4 regions of the Streptomyces sp. NPDC102259 genome follow, and region 2 is predicted to be linked to each of the others. Evidence: riboswitches for the same ligand, from Rfam matches in the RefSeq annotation. Region 2 holds a riboswitch; each other region holds the start of a gene.
The links. A riboswitch is a leader RNA that binds a small molecule or an ion and turns the genes downstream of it on or off. The one in region 2 is predicted to bind cobalamin.

Region 1 (3,197 bases), on a different contig from region 2:
TGCCGTCCAGTTCCTCGCACGCCCTGATGGGCGGTCTGATCGGCGCCACCATCGCGTCGGCCGGCACGGGCGCGGTGCACGGTGACGCGCTGGTCACCAAGGTGCTGATCCCGGCGATCGCGGCGCCGATCGTCGCGGGCGTCGCGGCGATGCTCGCGACCCGCCTCTCCTACACCCTCGGCAAGAAGGCCGACGGCAAGGCCGCGGCGAAGGGCTACCGCACGGGCCAGATCGCCTCGGCCGGCCTGGTCTCCCTCGCGCACGGCACCAACGACGCGCAGAAGACGATGGGCATCATCACCCTGGCCCTGGTGGCCGGCGGTGTCGTGGCCCCCGACTCCGACCCGCCCACCTGGGTCATCCTCTCCGCCGGCCTGGCCATCGCGCTCGGCACCTACCTCGGCGGCTGGCGGATCATCCGCACCATGGGCAAGGGCCTGACCGACCTCCAGCCGCAGCAGGGCTTCGCCGCCCAGACCAGCGCGGCCACGGTCATCCTGGCCTCCTCGCACCTCGGCTTCTCCCTCTCCACCACGCACTCGGTCTCCGGTGCCGTGATGGGCGCCGGGCTGGGCCGCAAGGGCGGGGTGGTCCGCTGGTCGACGGCGACCCGGATGTTCGTCGCCTGGGGCCTGACGCTCCCGGCCGCGGCCCTGGTGGGCGCGCTCGCCGAGGCCGTCACCGGCCTGGGCGACTGGGGCACGGCCCTCGTGGCGGTCTTCCTGATCGCCTCCAGCGCGGCCATCTGGAAGGTCTCCCGGCGCGAGGTCGTCGACGCCTCGAACGTCAACGAGCCCGAGGAGCCCGCGGGCGTCGTCACGACGGCGATCGCCGCCGTCACCCCGCCGCCCGCCGGCATCCTGGCCGAGGACCTCACGGCCGGCCTCACGGCGGACCTGACGGCCACGATCCCCGCCCCGTCCGCAGAGCCCGCGACCCCCGCCGCTCCGCCGGCCGCGGCCGTCTGAGCCCGCGCACCCGGCACGAAGGAAGAGAAGCAGCATGAAGATCGACTGGGCAGCCCTGGGCTCCGTCTTCGGCGTCAGCCTCGTGGTCACCGTAGGCCTCGTCGCCCTGTTCACCCTCGGCATCATGGGCCTGTCGCGGCAGGAACGCGCGTCGGCGCAGGGCGGCTCGGCCACCCTCGCGGTGACCGGCACGTACGCCTGCTTCGCGGCCTGCGCGGCGGCGGTGGCGTACGGGATCTCACTGATCGTCGCCTGACGCACCATCCGAACACCCCTGGGGTGCGGGACGGATCACCGTCCCGCACCCCTTGGCGTTCGCGGCCCCGCCGACCGGCCCCGTGTGGGGTTCTGCACACTCCAGCCTCGCAGGTCAACAGCAAGTTGACGGCTCTTGCGGGCCGTGGTGGACTGCCCGAGCCATGTACGGCAGCAGAAGAGGAAGCCGGTGTGAATCCGGCGCGGTCCCGCCACTGTGACCGGGGTAGAAACCCCCGGGAGCCAGGAACTCTCGCCGCCGGTCTCGTCGAACCAGGGCGTGGACACCCTGAGTGAGGACATATCGCCATGCTCGCTCGGCCGTTGAGGTACAGCACCAGGTCGCTGCCCGACCCCACGGCCGGCTGAGCCGATGCGTGCCGATCGCCTCTACGCGTACGGCGCCGCCACCGGCCTCCTGGGCGACCTGCTGCTCGGCGATCCGCGCCGAGGGCATCCGGTCGCCGCGTTCGGGCGGGCCGCCGGTGCCGTCGAGCGGCTGCTGTGGCGGGACCACCGGGGACAGGGCGCCCTCCACGCCGTCGTGTGCGCGGGCGGGGTCGTGGCCCTGGGAGCAGTCGCCGAGCAGGCCGTACGCCGTTCCCCCGCCGCTTCACTCGCTCTGGTCTCCGCCGCCACCTGGGCCGTGGTCGGGGGCAGTTCGCTGGTCCGGGAGGCCCGGGCCATCGGGCGGGCGCTCGAAGCGGGGGACGTCGAGGCCGCCCGGGAGCGGCTGCCGCATCTGTGCGGGCGGGATCCGCAGGCGCTGGACGCCGACGGGATCGCCCGGGCGGTCGTGGAGTCCGTCGCCGAGAACACCTCCGACGCCGTCGTGGGGGCGCTGGTGTGGGGAGCCGTGGGCGGAGTGCCGGGCCTGGTCGGGTTCCGGGCCGTCAACACCCTGGACGCGATGGTGGGTCACCGGTCGCCGAGGTATCTGCGGTACGGCTGGGCCGCCGCCCGCCTCGACGACGTCGCCGGATGGCCGGGAGCCCGGCTGACCGCCGTGCTCGCCACCGTCGCGGGAGGCGATCCCCGAGGCGCCGTACGAGCCTGGCGGGCCGACGCCCGTAAGCATCCGAGCCCCAACGCCGGGCCGGTGGAGGCGTCGTTCGCGGGCGCCCTCGGGGTGCGGCTGGGCGGGACCCTGTCGTACGCCGGGCGGGTCGAGCACCGGCCCGTGCTGAACGGCGCGGCCGGGCGGCCCGTCGTCGCCCGGGACATCGAACGTGCCGCGCGGCTCTCCCGCCGCGTCGGTCTGCTCGCGCTCGGCGTGACCGTCGCCGCGCGCGTCGTCGCCACGAGCATCGTCGCGAGCAACCAGCGCGACCAGAGGAACCAGGGGAACCAGCTGAAGGGGCGTACGACATGAGCGGGGGTCTGGGCGGGGGTCTCCTCGTCGCCGGCACCACCTCCGACGCCGGCAAGAGCGTCGTCACGGCCGGGATCTGCCGGTGGCTGGTGCGGCAGGGGGTGAAGGTCGCGCCCTTCAAGGCGCAGAACATGTCCCTGAACTCGTTCGTGACGACGGAGGGCGCCGAGATCGGGCGAGCCCAGGCCATGCAGGCTCAGGCCTGCCGGGTGGAGCCGACCGCGCTGATGAACCCCGTGCTGCTCAAGCCGGGCGGTGAACAGAGCAGTCAGGTCGTGCTCCTCGGCAAGCCGGTGGGCGAGATGAGCGCCCGTGGGTATCACGGCGGACGGCAGCAGAAACTCCTCGGAACCGTTCTCGACTGCCTCGCCGAGTTGCGGGGCACGTATGACGCGGTGATCTGTGAGGGGGCGGGCAGTCCGGCCGAGATCAACCTGCGGCGGACCGACATCGTGAACATGGGGATCGCGCGGGGCGCGCGGCTGCCCGTGCTCGTCGTCGGCGACATCGACCGCGGGGGCGTCTTCGCCTCGTTCTTCGGCACCGTCGCCCTGCTCTCGCCCGAGGACCAGGAACTCGTCGCCGGGTTCCTCGTCAACAAG
Region 2 (3,197 bases):
ACCCGGGGCCGCGGTGAAGCGGGCGCACAGTCCCAACAGGGCCGCCAGGAGAGACAGGGCGGCCAGCGCGAACCCGGGGCGGTCCGAGCCCACCAGCATGTTGTGCACGGCCACCAGGACGAGCGCGCCGCCGAAGGCCGTGGCCCACACCACCGGGGTGGAGACGGGCTGGGGCACGGGCCGGGCGCCGGCCCGGAGGGACACCCACTCGATCATGCCGCACGCTTCCTTCCGGTCCTGCATGCCCCCGAAACGCCCGGCCGCCACGGCAGCGTGGACCTGGGCACGTATTCTCCCACCCGGCCGTCGAGCGCAGCGTGTACCCCTATGAGGAGACCTCGGCCGGGTTCAGGGGTCTGGTCGGCCAGTCGAGCAGTCGGGCGCCGATGACCGCGGTCTGCAAGGTGTAGCGGTGGGCGGGGTCGGTGGGATCGGTGCCGGTCAGCGTGTGGATGCGGGCCAGGCGGTAGGTGAGCGCCCGCACGCTGAGCGAGAGCCGCCGGGCCGTCGCGGCGGCCACACAGCCGGTGTCGAAGTACGCGGTGAGGGTGTCGAGCAGGGGCTGTGCCCCGCCGCGCGCCCGTTCCAGCGGTCCCAGAGCGCTCTGCACCAGGTCCACCAGTGCCTGCCGGTCCCGGGCCAGGACGGGGAAGACCAGCAGGTCCAAGGCGCGCAGCAGCGGCTCGTCGAGGCCCATGCGCTGGGCCACGTCCAGGGTGTTGAGGGCCTCTTCGTAGCTGTGCCCGATACCGACCGGGCCCGGCCTGGGCCGGCCGATGGCGACCTGGGCCCGGCCCGCGGCGGCGCGGGCCTGCTGGGCGAAGTGGATGAGGACCTCGTCCTGGTCGGCGGGGGCGATGCACACCATCCGGCCGTCCTTGGTGGTGAACAGGATGCGGCGGTTCTCGAAGCGGCCGTACAGCTCGTCCGCCACCTGCCGGGGAACGGGGTCGGTCTCGTCGTACCTCTCCGGGCCCTCGGCCACCGCGACCGCGTGGGCGCGGGACAGCCGTAGGCCGAACCGTTCGGAACGGGCGGCGAGTTGGCCGGCGGGCCCGCGCCCGTGGAGCAGGTCGTCGATGAACTCGCGGCGGGCCGCCTCCTCTTCGCGGATCACCAGCCGCTGTGCGCGCTCGTAGCCGTCGGCGAAGGCGTCCACGGCCTGTTCGACGACGGCGAGGACGCTGTCGGGATCGGCGTCCCGTGGACGGCTCTCCCGGCCGGCCGCGAGATGCGCGCGGACCAGACCGCGCCAGCCGCGTCCGGCCTCGGCCGCCCGTGCGCCGAGCGCCCGGCGGGACTCGATCTCGTCGCGGGTCAGCCTGCGGCCCGTGGTCGCGGCGTCCGCCAGGATCCGGTCGAATCCGTCGAGGAACGGCTCGGGCGCGTGCGGGCCGGTCATGGTCTCCCCGTTCGGATGAAGCATGGTCGGACACATGTTCCCACCGAACGGTACGGCGGCGGAGTGCCCTTGGGTGCGTCCGGCGGGCTGCGGGGCCGCCCAGGGCCTGTCGTTCGGATCAGGTCGGCCTGACCGACGGTGCCCTGTCGGCGGGCCCTACGCCGACCGTACGGTCACGGCATTTCGTCGGGCCCTCGGACGGCGGCGTGCGCCGGGGGCGACGTCGTCCGCCGTCCTCGCGCCTCGCATCTCCGCTTGTCAGAGCCTCTGTGCGGGCACTACTGTCACCACGCCTCGGTGAACGGGAAATCCGGTGTGATGCCGGTGCGGCCCTCGCCACTGTGATCGGGAAGTCCGGCTCCGGCCCTCGCGGGCAGCCACTGGGTCCTTGGGACCCGGGAAGGCGGAGCACGGGCGGTGGTACCCGTGAGCCAGGAGACCGGCCAAGGCACGTCAACCATCCACGAGGTGCTGGAGAGGGTCTGCTCAGCCATGCACATAGCCGAGGGTTTTCTGCCTCCGGCGCATGCGATCGCCTGGGGCGTCGCATCCGCGCCATTCGTCGTCCACGGAGTACGGTCACTCACCCGTGAGGTCAAGGAGAATCCCGAGAGCACCCTGCTCCTCGGCGCCTCCGGAGCCTTCACGTTCGTCCTGTCCGCGCTGAAACTGCCGTCGGTGACCGGGAGTTGCTCGCACCCCACCGGCACGGGGCTCGGCGCCATCCTGTTCCGGCCGCCGATCATGGCGGTGCTGGGCACCATCACCCTGCTCTTCCAGGCCCTGTTGCTCGCCCACGGCGGCCTGACCACGCTCGGCGCCAACGTCTTCTCCATGGCCGTCGTCGGGCCCTGGGCCGGTTACGCGGTCTACCGGCTGCTGCGGCGGTTCGACGTGCCGCTGATGGTCACGGTGTTCTTCGGCGCGTTCGTGGCCGACCTGTCCACCTACTGCGTCACCAGCGTGCAGCTGGCGCTCGCCTTCCCGGACCCCAGCAGCGGATTCCCGGGCGCGCTCGGCAAGTTCGGCTCCATCTTCGCCGTCACCCAGATCCCGCTCGCGGTCAGCGAGGGGCTCCTCACGGTGTTCGTGATGCGGCTGCTGACCCAGTCCAGCAAGGGTGAACTGACCAGGCTGGGCGTGCTCGTGCCGACCGGCCGGACCAAAGCCGATGCCGACGCCGGGACCGAAGGCGACGCCGATACCGACGCCGGGACCGGTGCCGGGGCGGTGGCCCGGTGAGCCGTAACGCGAAGATCAACGCCCTGCTGCTGTTCGTGGTGGCCGCGCTGGCCGTCCTGCCGCTGGCCCTCGGGCTCGGCGACCACAAGGAGGAGCCGTTCACGGGCGCCGACACGGAGGCGGAGACGACGATCACCGAGATCCGGCCGGACTACGAACCCTGGTTCTCACCCCTGTACGAACCGCCGTCCGGCGAGATCGAGTCAGCCCTCTTCGCCCTCCAGGCGGCCCTCGGCGCGGGGGTCCTCGCCTACTACTTCGGTCTGCACCGGGGGCGGCGGCAGGGCGAACTCCGGGCCCTGGCCCAGCGGGACGCCACGGGGGAAGCCAAGGGGGACGCCGACGCCAAGGTGTCCGAGAGCGCTCAGAGGTCCGAGAGCGCCTCCGACGCGTCCGCTCCCGAACGGACCTGAGCCCGCGTGCTGCCGATCGACGCGGCGGCGCACAGCAGCCGCTGGCGCCACCGCCACCCCGTGGACAAGGCCGTGCTCGGACTGGGCCTCACCGTGCTCGCCATCTCCCTGCCGCCCTGGCCCGGTGCGGCCCTGGTCCT
Region 3 (3,197 bases), on a different contig from region 2:
GGAGTTCGTGGGGCACTCCGGCCGCACCGAGGAGATCGGCGATCGCCCTCGGGTCGTGGTCCTCGCCCATGTCGAGGCCACCGGTCGTGCGCAGCAAGGGGGTCGAGCTGTCGTCCTCCAGCTCCCGCCACTGCTCGTACGCCTGTCCGGTCAGCCGTACGTAGAGAGGGTCGGCGTACGCCCGCCGGAAGATCCGTGAGCTGCCGTGCGAGCTGCCGTGCCGGTGGCCGACGTCGTACGCCTCGATCAGCGTGACCTCGTGGCCCCCGCGGGCCAGTTGCCAGGCGGTGGCCGCGCCCATGAGTCCGGCGCCTACTACGGCGATCACAGTCCCTCCCCAGGGATCCGGCCGGTGCCCGTGAGCGGAACGCGGGCCGTGGCAGCGGACTCGATCGTACGGGCGACCAGGTCCTCGGGTCGCAGGTGGAGGGGGTGGAGCGGGTCGCAGGTGGAGGGGGCGTAGCGGGTGGGCCTCGCCACCGGCGCGGGCTCGGAGTCCTCGGCACGGGCCGGCGGGGCGAGGCTTTCAGCCCGCGGACGCCCGGTCCTGGGCAGGCCGCAGGTCGGTGGTCTCGGGCGCGGGCGCCGACCGGTCCCGACGTGCGGCCACGATCATCACGGCGGGCCCGCGCACGCGAGAGGGCCCCCGGGATGGTTTCCGTGGGCCCTCTCGTCGGGTCGTGACGCCGGTCAGGTCACCGGGGGGCGGCCACCGGCGTGCCCGCGGTCACCGTGGCGGGCCTGGGGTGCAGCAGCCGTTCGGCCAGTTCGCCGAAGACGAGGCCGAAGCCCGTCCAGAGCGTGACCTGCAGGGCGAGGGCGGACAGGCGGAACCGCCACAGCAGGGCCGCCGGGAAGTCGCTCGGCACCTCGTTGACGGCCGGCAGGAACTCGTAGGCCACTCCGATGACGAGCACGAAGCCGAGGACGGCGGCGACGGTGGCGTGCCAGGCGCCCAGCCTCGGCGCCAGCCGCTTGCCCAGGATCACCGCGGCGACCGCGAGGAGGACGCTGAGCACCATCATCAGGAAGTACAGGGTGGTCCGCTTGCCGATGGTGTCGGCGTCGCCGACCGCGGGCGGATTGGCCGGGTACTTCAGGAACGGCACGACGTACACGGCCAGCAGGGCGGTCCCCGACAGGAGCAGGGCCGTGGCCCGCGGGGTGAACCGGCCGACGCGGCCGAGGGCGAAGCAGAAGGCGAGGGCGGCGATGCCGCCGAAGGCCACCCCGTAGATCAGCACGCCGGTGGCGAGGCCGGCCGTGGACTGGAGGCTGCGGGAGACGAGTTCCACCTCGTGGTGCTCGTGGCCTGCGGCGTGGGACTCCTCGAAGCCGATCGCGCTGTCGACGTTCGGCTCACCGAGGAAGTAGGCGACGATCAGGGCGAGCACGCCGGCGGCGAGGCCGGCGAGCATGCCCCGCACGAGCAGATTCCTTACCGTTGCGGAGTTCATGGGTGTGCTGGGGTTCCCCTCGGATCAGTGGCAGGGGAAACCGAGCAGGTGGCGGGCGTCGTGCACCCACTCGTGAACGTCCTCGCCGGAGACGACGGCGGTCGCGCCTTGCTCCGCGCCGACGAAGTACAGCAGGACCAGCATCAGGACGCCGAAGAAGACCGCCCACGGGGCGATGTCCTTCAACGGCAACTTGGCGGGTACGACGGGCGTGCTGGTAGTCGGCTGGGCGACATGCTGCGCCATGGCAAGACCTCCTCTGGGAGTTCGCGTCCCATCTCGGTGGTGCACATGACGACGGCCACGGGTCTGACTCGCGGTGCGCCCCTTCGGGGTACACCGTCCACAGTGGCGCGACCGTGCCGGATTCCCACCGGCTTCCGTCTCGCCGTCGTCGATATCAGAGCGACGGTACCGCGTGTGGGGCCGTCGGCCAATACCGCCCCACCTGGCGTGATACCCCTCTCCACGGCCAAGTGGCCCGGATCACCGCGTCGGTTCGGCTCACCGGGCTGCCTCCGGGGCCGCCTCCGCGGTCGCATCCGGGGTCGCATCGGGTCCGGGCAGCCCGAGTTCACGCTCGCCGAGCGGAGTGAAGAAGCGCTCCACGTCGGCCGCCGTGACCTCGGCGAGAGTGGCCGGCGACCAACGCGGGTCGCGGTCCTTGTCGATGACCTGGGCCCGGATGCCCTCGACCAGGTCGGGCGTGGTCAGGGCCGCGCAGGAGACGCGGTACTCCTGTTCCAGCACCCGCTCCAGCGCGCCGAGCCGCGCGGCGCGGCGCACGGCGGCCAGGGTGACCTTGAGTGCGGTGGGCGACTTGGCCGACAGGGTCTCAGCGGCCTCCTTGGCCGCCGGGTCGCCGTGGGCGAACAGCCGTCGGACGATCTCCTCGACGGTGTCGGCCGCGTAACAGCTGTCGATCCACTCCCGGCGCCCCGCCAACTCCCCCGCGGGCAGCGGCTGTGCATGGCGGTCCAGGGCTTCCCGGACGGGCAGCTCGGCGAGGTCGTCGACGAAGTCGCGGAGCGACCCGGACGGTACGTAGTGGTCGGCGAGCCCGCACAACACCCCGTCCCCGGCGCCGATCTGCGCCCCCGTCAGGGCGAGATGGGTGCCCAGTCCGCCGGGGGCGCGGGCGAGCAGATGGGTGCCGCCGACGTCCGGCACGAAGCCGATGCCGGTCTCGGGCATCGCGATCCTCGACCGCTCGGTGACCACCCGGACGCTGCCGTGCGCGGAGACGCCGACACCGCCGCCCATCACGATGCCGTCCATCAGGGCGACGTAGGGCTTGGGGTAACGGGCGATGCGGGCGTTGAGGTGGTACTCGTCGCGCCAGAAGGCGGCCGAGGCGGTGCCGTCGCCGTCGCGGGCGTCGTCGTGGACGGCGCGGATGTCGCCGCCCGCGCACAGGCCGCGCTCCCCCGCCCCGGAGAGGACGACGGCCCCGACGCCCGGGTCGCGCTCCCAGACGGCCAGCGCCTCGTCGATCCGGCGCACCATCGTGTGGTTCAGGGCGTTGATGGCCCTCGGTCGGTTGAGCGTGATGTGGGCGGCTCGGCCGGCGGTGTGCAGCAGGACGGGGTCCTCGATGTCGTTCATCCGGATGCCTCCGTCAGGCCGCGGGCCACGATGACGCGCATGATCTCGTCGCTTCCTTCCAGGATCCACTGGGACGCACAGGTCATGGACGATCTTCTCCAGGACGATCCTCTCCAGGACGATCTTCTCCATGCC
Region 4 (3,197 bases), on a different contig from region 2:
GGCCACCGCCTACCCCCTCCAGTGGCTCGACGCGAAGACCTCGCTGGACGTCAGGGAGCCGGTCCGGCGCGAGGACAGCAAGGGGGACATCCGCTTCACCTGCGAGCAGACCGGCTGCGCGCTGGAGAGCGACACCAGCGTGTTCTCCATGCTGTACGGCGACCCCGGCGGCTCCCTCGACTCGTGCCGCATCCTCCTCACCGGCGCCAAGAGCCACCGGCTCCCCCTCGCCGCGGCGGCGGCCGGCAGCGAGATCTGCGTCAAGCACCCCTCCGGGGACATCGCGCTGCTCGTGATCCAGGTGAAGTCGACCGCGCTGCCGGACATCGCCTTCGTGACCGCGGACATGACGGTCTGGCGGGCGGCCCAGTAGTGCTACTACTGGTCAGCAGCCCGCCGTCGACCTGATCAACTCAGCTGCCGGCAGGAGGAGTTGTGTCTCCTCGCGGCTCATCGTCGGGTTGGCCGCCCGTCTCCGTAGGGCCTCCGCCAGGCCCTCCTCGGAGGGGTCGGCGAGCAGCGCGGTCAGCATCGCCCGGGCCGGGCCGGCGATCGGCTGGGGAGAGACGGCCACCTGGGCGAGGATCACCGCGGACATGCCCCAGTCGAGCCCGGGGCGCCCCTCCTCCGCGTTGGCCCAGTCGATGACCCGGGGGCCGTCGGGCGTGAGGATCACGTTGTCCGGGTGGAGGTCCAGGTGCAGCATGCGGGCGTCGGCCGAGAGCCGTCCCGGCAGGGCGTGCAGCTCGCGCAGCAGCCGGGCGAGGACGGCCCCCGCCTCCTCGGCGTCCAGGGCGCCCGCCCCGAACGCGTGGAGCATCGTCGGCCCGTCCAGCCGCTCCATCACCAGGTCGGCGCGTGCGCCGGAGGGCCGTACGGCGGGTGCGGGGTAGCCGTGCCGGCGCACATGTGTCATCACGGCCGCGAGGACGGCCGAGTCCTCCCGGCCCTCCCGGTCGCGGCGCAGCACCCACGCCTCGTCGATCTCGTACACGTCGGCCGTTCGGCCCGAGCCGAGCAGTCGGCCCGGCAGCTCGGCGAACGGCCCGCCCGCCAGTCCGCCCGGCAGTCCGCCCGACAGCTCGCCCGGCAGCCCGCCCGGCGCCCTCCCCGTATGGGTCATGGTCAGAAGATATCGGGGCTTCCCGGCCCTCCCGGGGCGCTTTCACAGCCACCCCTCAGGCGTCCGGCTACCTGCCGGTAGAGTGGCCGCGTCGTCATCACGCCCGTACAGGGGGAAGCCGGTGCAATTCCGGCGCTGACCCGCAACCGTGAGCCGTCCGAGCCGTCCAAGTAGGCGCGGTGGCAAGCCGGATCGCCCGGTACGGGACCGTGACCGGCTCACGTGCGTCGGCAGGCCCGTCGTCGCACGGCACCGTCGAGGTATACGGAGCCGAGCCGCCGGGATGTCCCGTGCTGCCCGGCCGCGTGACCTCACCGACCGGGAGAGGCACCCGCCGATCATGAACATCCGCCGCAGCGCCGCCGCTCTGGCCGCCGCCACCGTCGTGCTGGGTGTCGCCGTCCCCGCCGTCGCCGCCACCCCGTCCCCGACCCCAACCCCGTCGGTGGCGATATCCGACGGGCTGTACGGGACCACCGATCCGACGTACGACGGCGTCTGGCGCCAGTCGCTGGCCCTGCTCGCGCAGCGGACCACGGGCGTCACTCCCGCCGACCGGGCCGTGGCCTGGCTGACCGGGCAGCAGTGCGCGAACGGCGCCTTCGCCGCGTTCCGCGCGGACACCGCCAAGGCGTGCGACGCCAAGCTGATGGTGGACACCAACAGCACGGCGGCGGCCGTCCAGGCGCTGGCCGCGCTGGGCGGTCACCAGGCCGAGACCGAGAAGGCCGTCACCTGGCTGAAGTCGGTCCAGAACGCCGACGGCGGCTGGAGCTACACGCCCGGCGGCGCGAGCGACGCGAACTCCACCTCCGTCGTGGCGGGGGCGATGGCGGCGGCCGGGCAGCAGCCCGCGCAGGTGAAGAAGGCCGGCAAGTCGTCGTACGACGCTCTCGTCAAGCTCTCCATCCGGTGCGACGACGACGCCGAGGGCGGCGCGTTCGCGTACCAGCCGGACAAGAAGGGCGGACTCGCGGCCAACGCCGACGCGACGGCGGCGGGCGTGCTCGGCGCCCTCGGCAAGGGGTTCGTGACGAAGGCGGGCACGGCGCCGAAGGACGGCTACGCCTGCGGCAACTCCCCCGAGCCGCTCACCCCGTTCGAGCTCGCCCGCAACGGCTCGGCGTACCTCGCCCAGTCGGTCCAGGAAGCCGGCTACCTGAAGTCCGCCCTCCCCGGCGCCGAGGACCAGCCCGACTACGGCAACACCGCCGACGCCGTCGTCGCCCTCGCCGCGCAGGGGTGGACCAAGTTCGCGAAGAAGCCCCTCGGCTGGCTCGAGCAGAACTCCGCGGCCTGGGCGAAGCAGAGCGGCCCCGCCGCCTACGCCCAGCTGATCTTCGCGGCCCACGCGATGGGCGCCGACCCCCGCCACTTCGGCGGCGCCGACCTGGTCGCCCAGCTCAACGCGACGGGCCCGGCCCCGCAGGCCGCGACGAAGGCCACCGATCAGGCGGCCGACACCGACGCCGACAAGAAGGACGACTCGGATTCCGGTTACGGCGTCTGGTGGATCGTCGGCGTCTTCCTCGTCGTCGGTATCGGCATCGGCTTCCTGATCAGCGGCCGTGGCAGGAAGCGACAGCCGTGACGCGCCGGTGCGCCGCCCTCGTCCTCGCCGCGCTGCTGCTGTCCCTGACCGGCACGGTTCAGTCGGCCCAGGCCGCCGGCTACCGCTACTGGTCCTTCTGGGACCGTTCCGGCGACCGCTGGACGTACGCCACCCAGGGGCCGTCCACCGCCCGCCCCGCCGACGGCGACGTCCAGGGCTTCCGGTTCGCGGTGAGCGCGGACTCCCAGGACGCCTCGCAGCCGCGCGGCGCGGCCTCCTTCGCGGCGATCTGCGCGAGGACGCCCGCGCGGGACGACACGAAGCGGGTGGCCCTGGTCATCGACTTCGGCACGGCGGCCGACGCCCCGAGCGGCGAGACCCCGCCGTCGCCGCGCACGGCCTGCGCCCGGGTCTCCCCCGACGCGACGACGGCCGAGGCCCTCGCCTCGGTCGCCAAGCCCCTGCGCTACGACACGAACGCCCTGCTGTGCTCGATCGCGGGGTATCCGAAGACGGGCTGCG

Region 1: linked by a shared signal. The riboswitch ahead of ACIRPU_RS25305 (cobalamin biosynthesis protein) and the one ahead of ACIRPU_RS05750 (energy-coupling factor ABC transporter permease) in region 2 are both predicted to bind cobalamin.
Region 3: linked by a shared signal. The riboswitch ahead of ACIRPU_RS34505 (CbtB-domain containing protein) and the one ahead of ACIRPU_RS05750 (energy-coupling factor ABC transporter permease) in region 2 are both predicted to bind cobalamin.
Region 4: linked by a shared signal. The riboswitch ahead of ACIRPU_RS03645 (prenyltransferase/squalene oxidase repeat-containing protein) and the one ahead of ACIRPU_RS05750 (energy-coupling factor ABC transporter permease) in region 2 are both predicted to bind cobalamin.

The regions. Positions count from the first base shown of each region.
Region 1 is NZ_JBIWMA010000011.1:230,411-233,607, reverse strand. Features, by position in the region: gene ACIRPU_RS25315 (anion permease) at 1-968, shown strand, start outside; gene ACIRPU_RS25310 (hypothetical protein) at 1,003-1,224, shown strand; cobalamin riboswitch at 1,355-1,497, shown strand; gene ACIRPU_RS25305 (cobalamin biosynthesis protein) at 1,597-2,595, shown strand; gene ACIRPU_RS25300 (cobyric acid synthase) at 2,592-3,197, shown strand, end outside.
Region 2 is NZ_JBIWMA010000002.1:248,037-251,233, reverse strand. Features, by position in the region: gene ACIRPU_RS05760 (hypothetical protein) at 1-216, opposite strand, end outside; gene ACIRPU_RS05755 (PucR family transcriptional regulator) at 326-1,402, opposite strand; cobalamin riboswitch at 1,653-1,865, shown strand; gene ACIRPU_RS05750 (energy-coupling factor ABC transporter permease) at 1,895-2,644, shown strand; gene ACIRPU_RS05745 (energy-coupling factor ABC transporter substrate-binding protein) at 2,641-3,057, shown strand; gene cbiQ (cobalt ECF transporter T component CbiQ) at 3,064-3,197, shown strand, end outside.
Region 3 is NZ_JBIWMA010000021.1:73,674-76,870, forward strand. Features, by position in the region: gene ACIRPU_RS34490 (FAD-dependent oxidoreductase) at 1-328, opposite strand, end outside; gene ACIRPU_RS34495 (hypothetical protein) at 325-480, opposite strand; gene ACIRPU_RS34500 (CbtA family protein) at 696-1,457, opposite strand; gene ACIRPU_RS34505 (CbtB-domain containing protein) at 1,482-1,703, opposite strand; cobalamin riboswitch at 1,740-1,882, opposite strand; gene ACIRPU_RS34510 (enoyl-CoA hydratase/isomerase family protein) at 1,962-3,062, opposite strand.
Region 4 is NZ_JBIWMA010000001.1:815,184-818,380, reverse strand. Features, by position in the region: gene ACIRPU_RS03655 (serine/threonine-protein kinase) at 1-373, shown strand, start outside; gene ACIRPU_RS03650 (phosphotransferase) at 386-1,123, opposite strand; cobalamin riboswitch at 1,201-1,342, shown strand; gene ACIRPU_RS03645 (prenyltransferase/squalene oxidase repeat-containing protein) at 1,464-2,714, shown strand; gene ACIRPU_RS03640 (SCO2322 family protein) at 2,711-3,197, shown strand, end outside.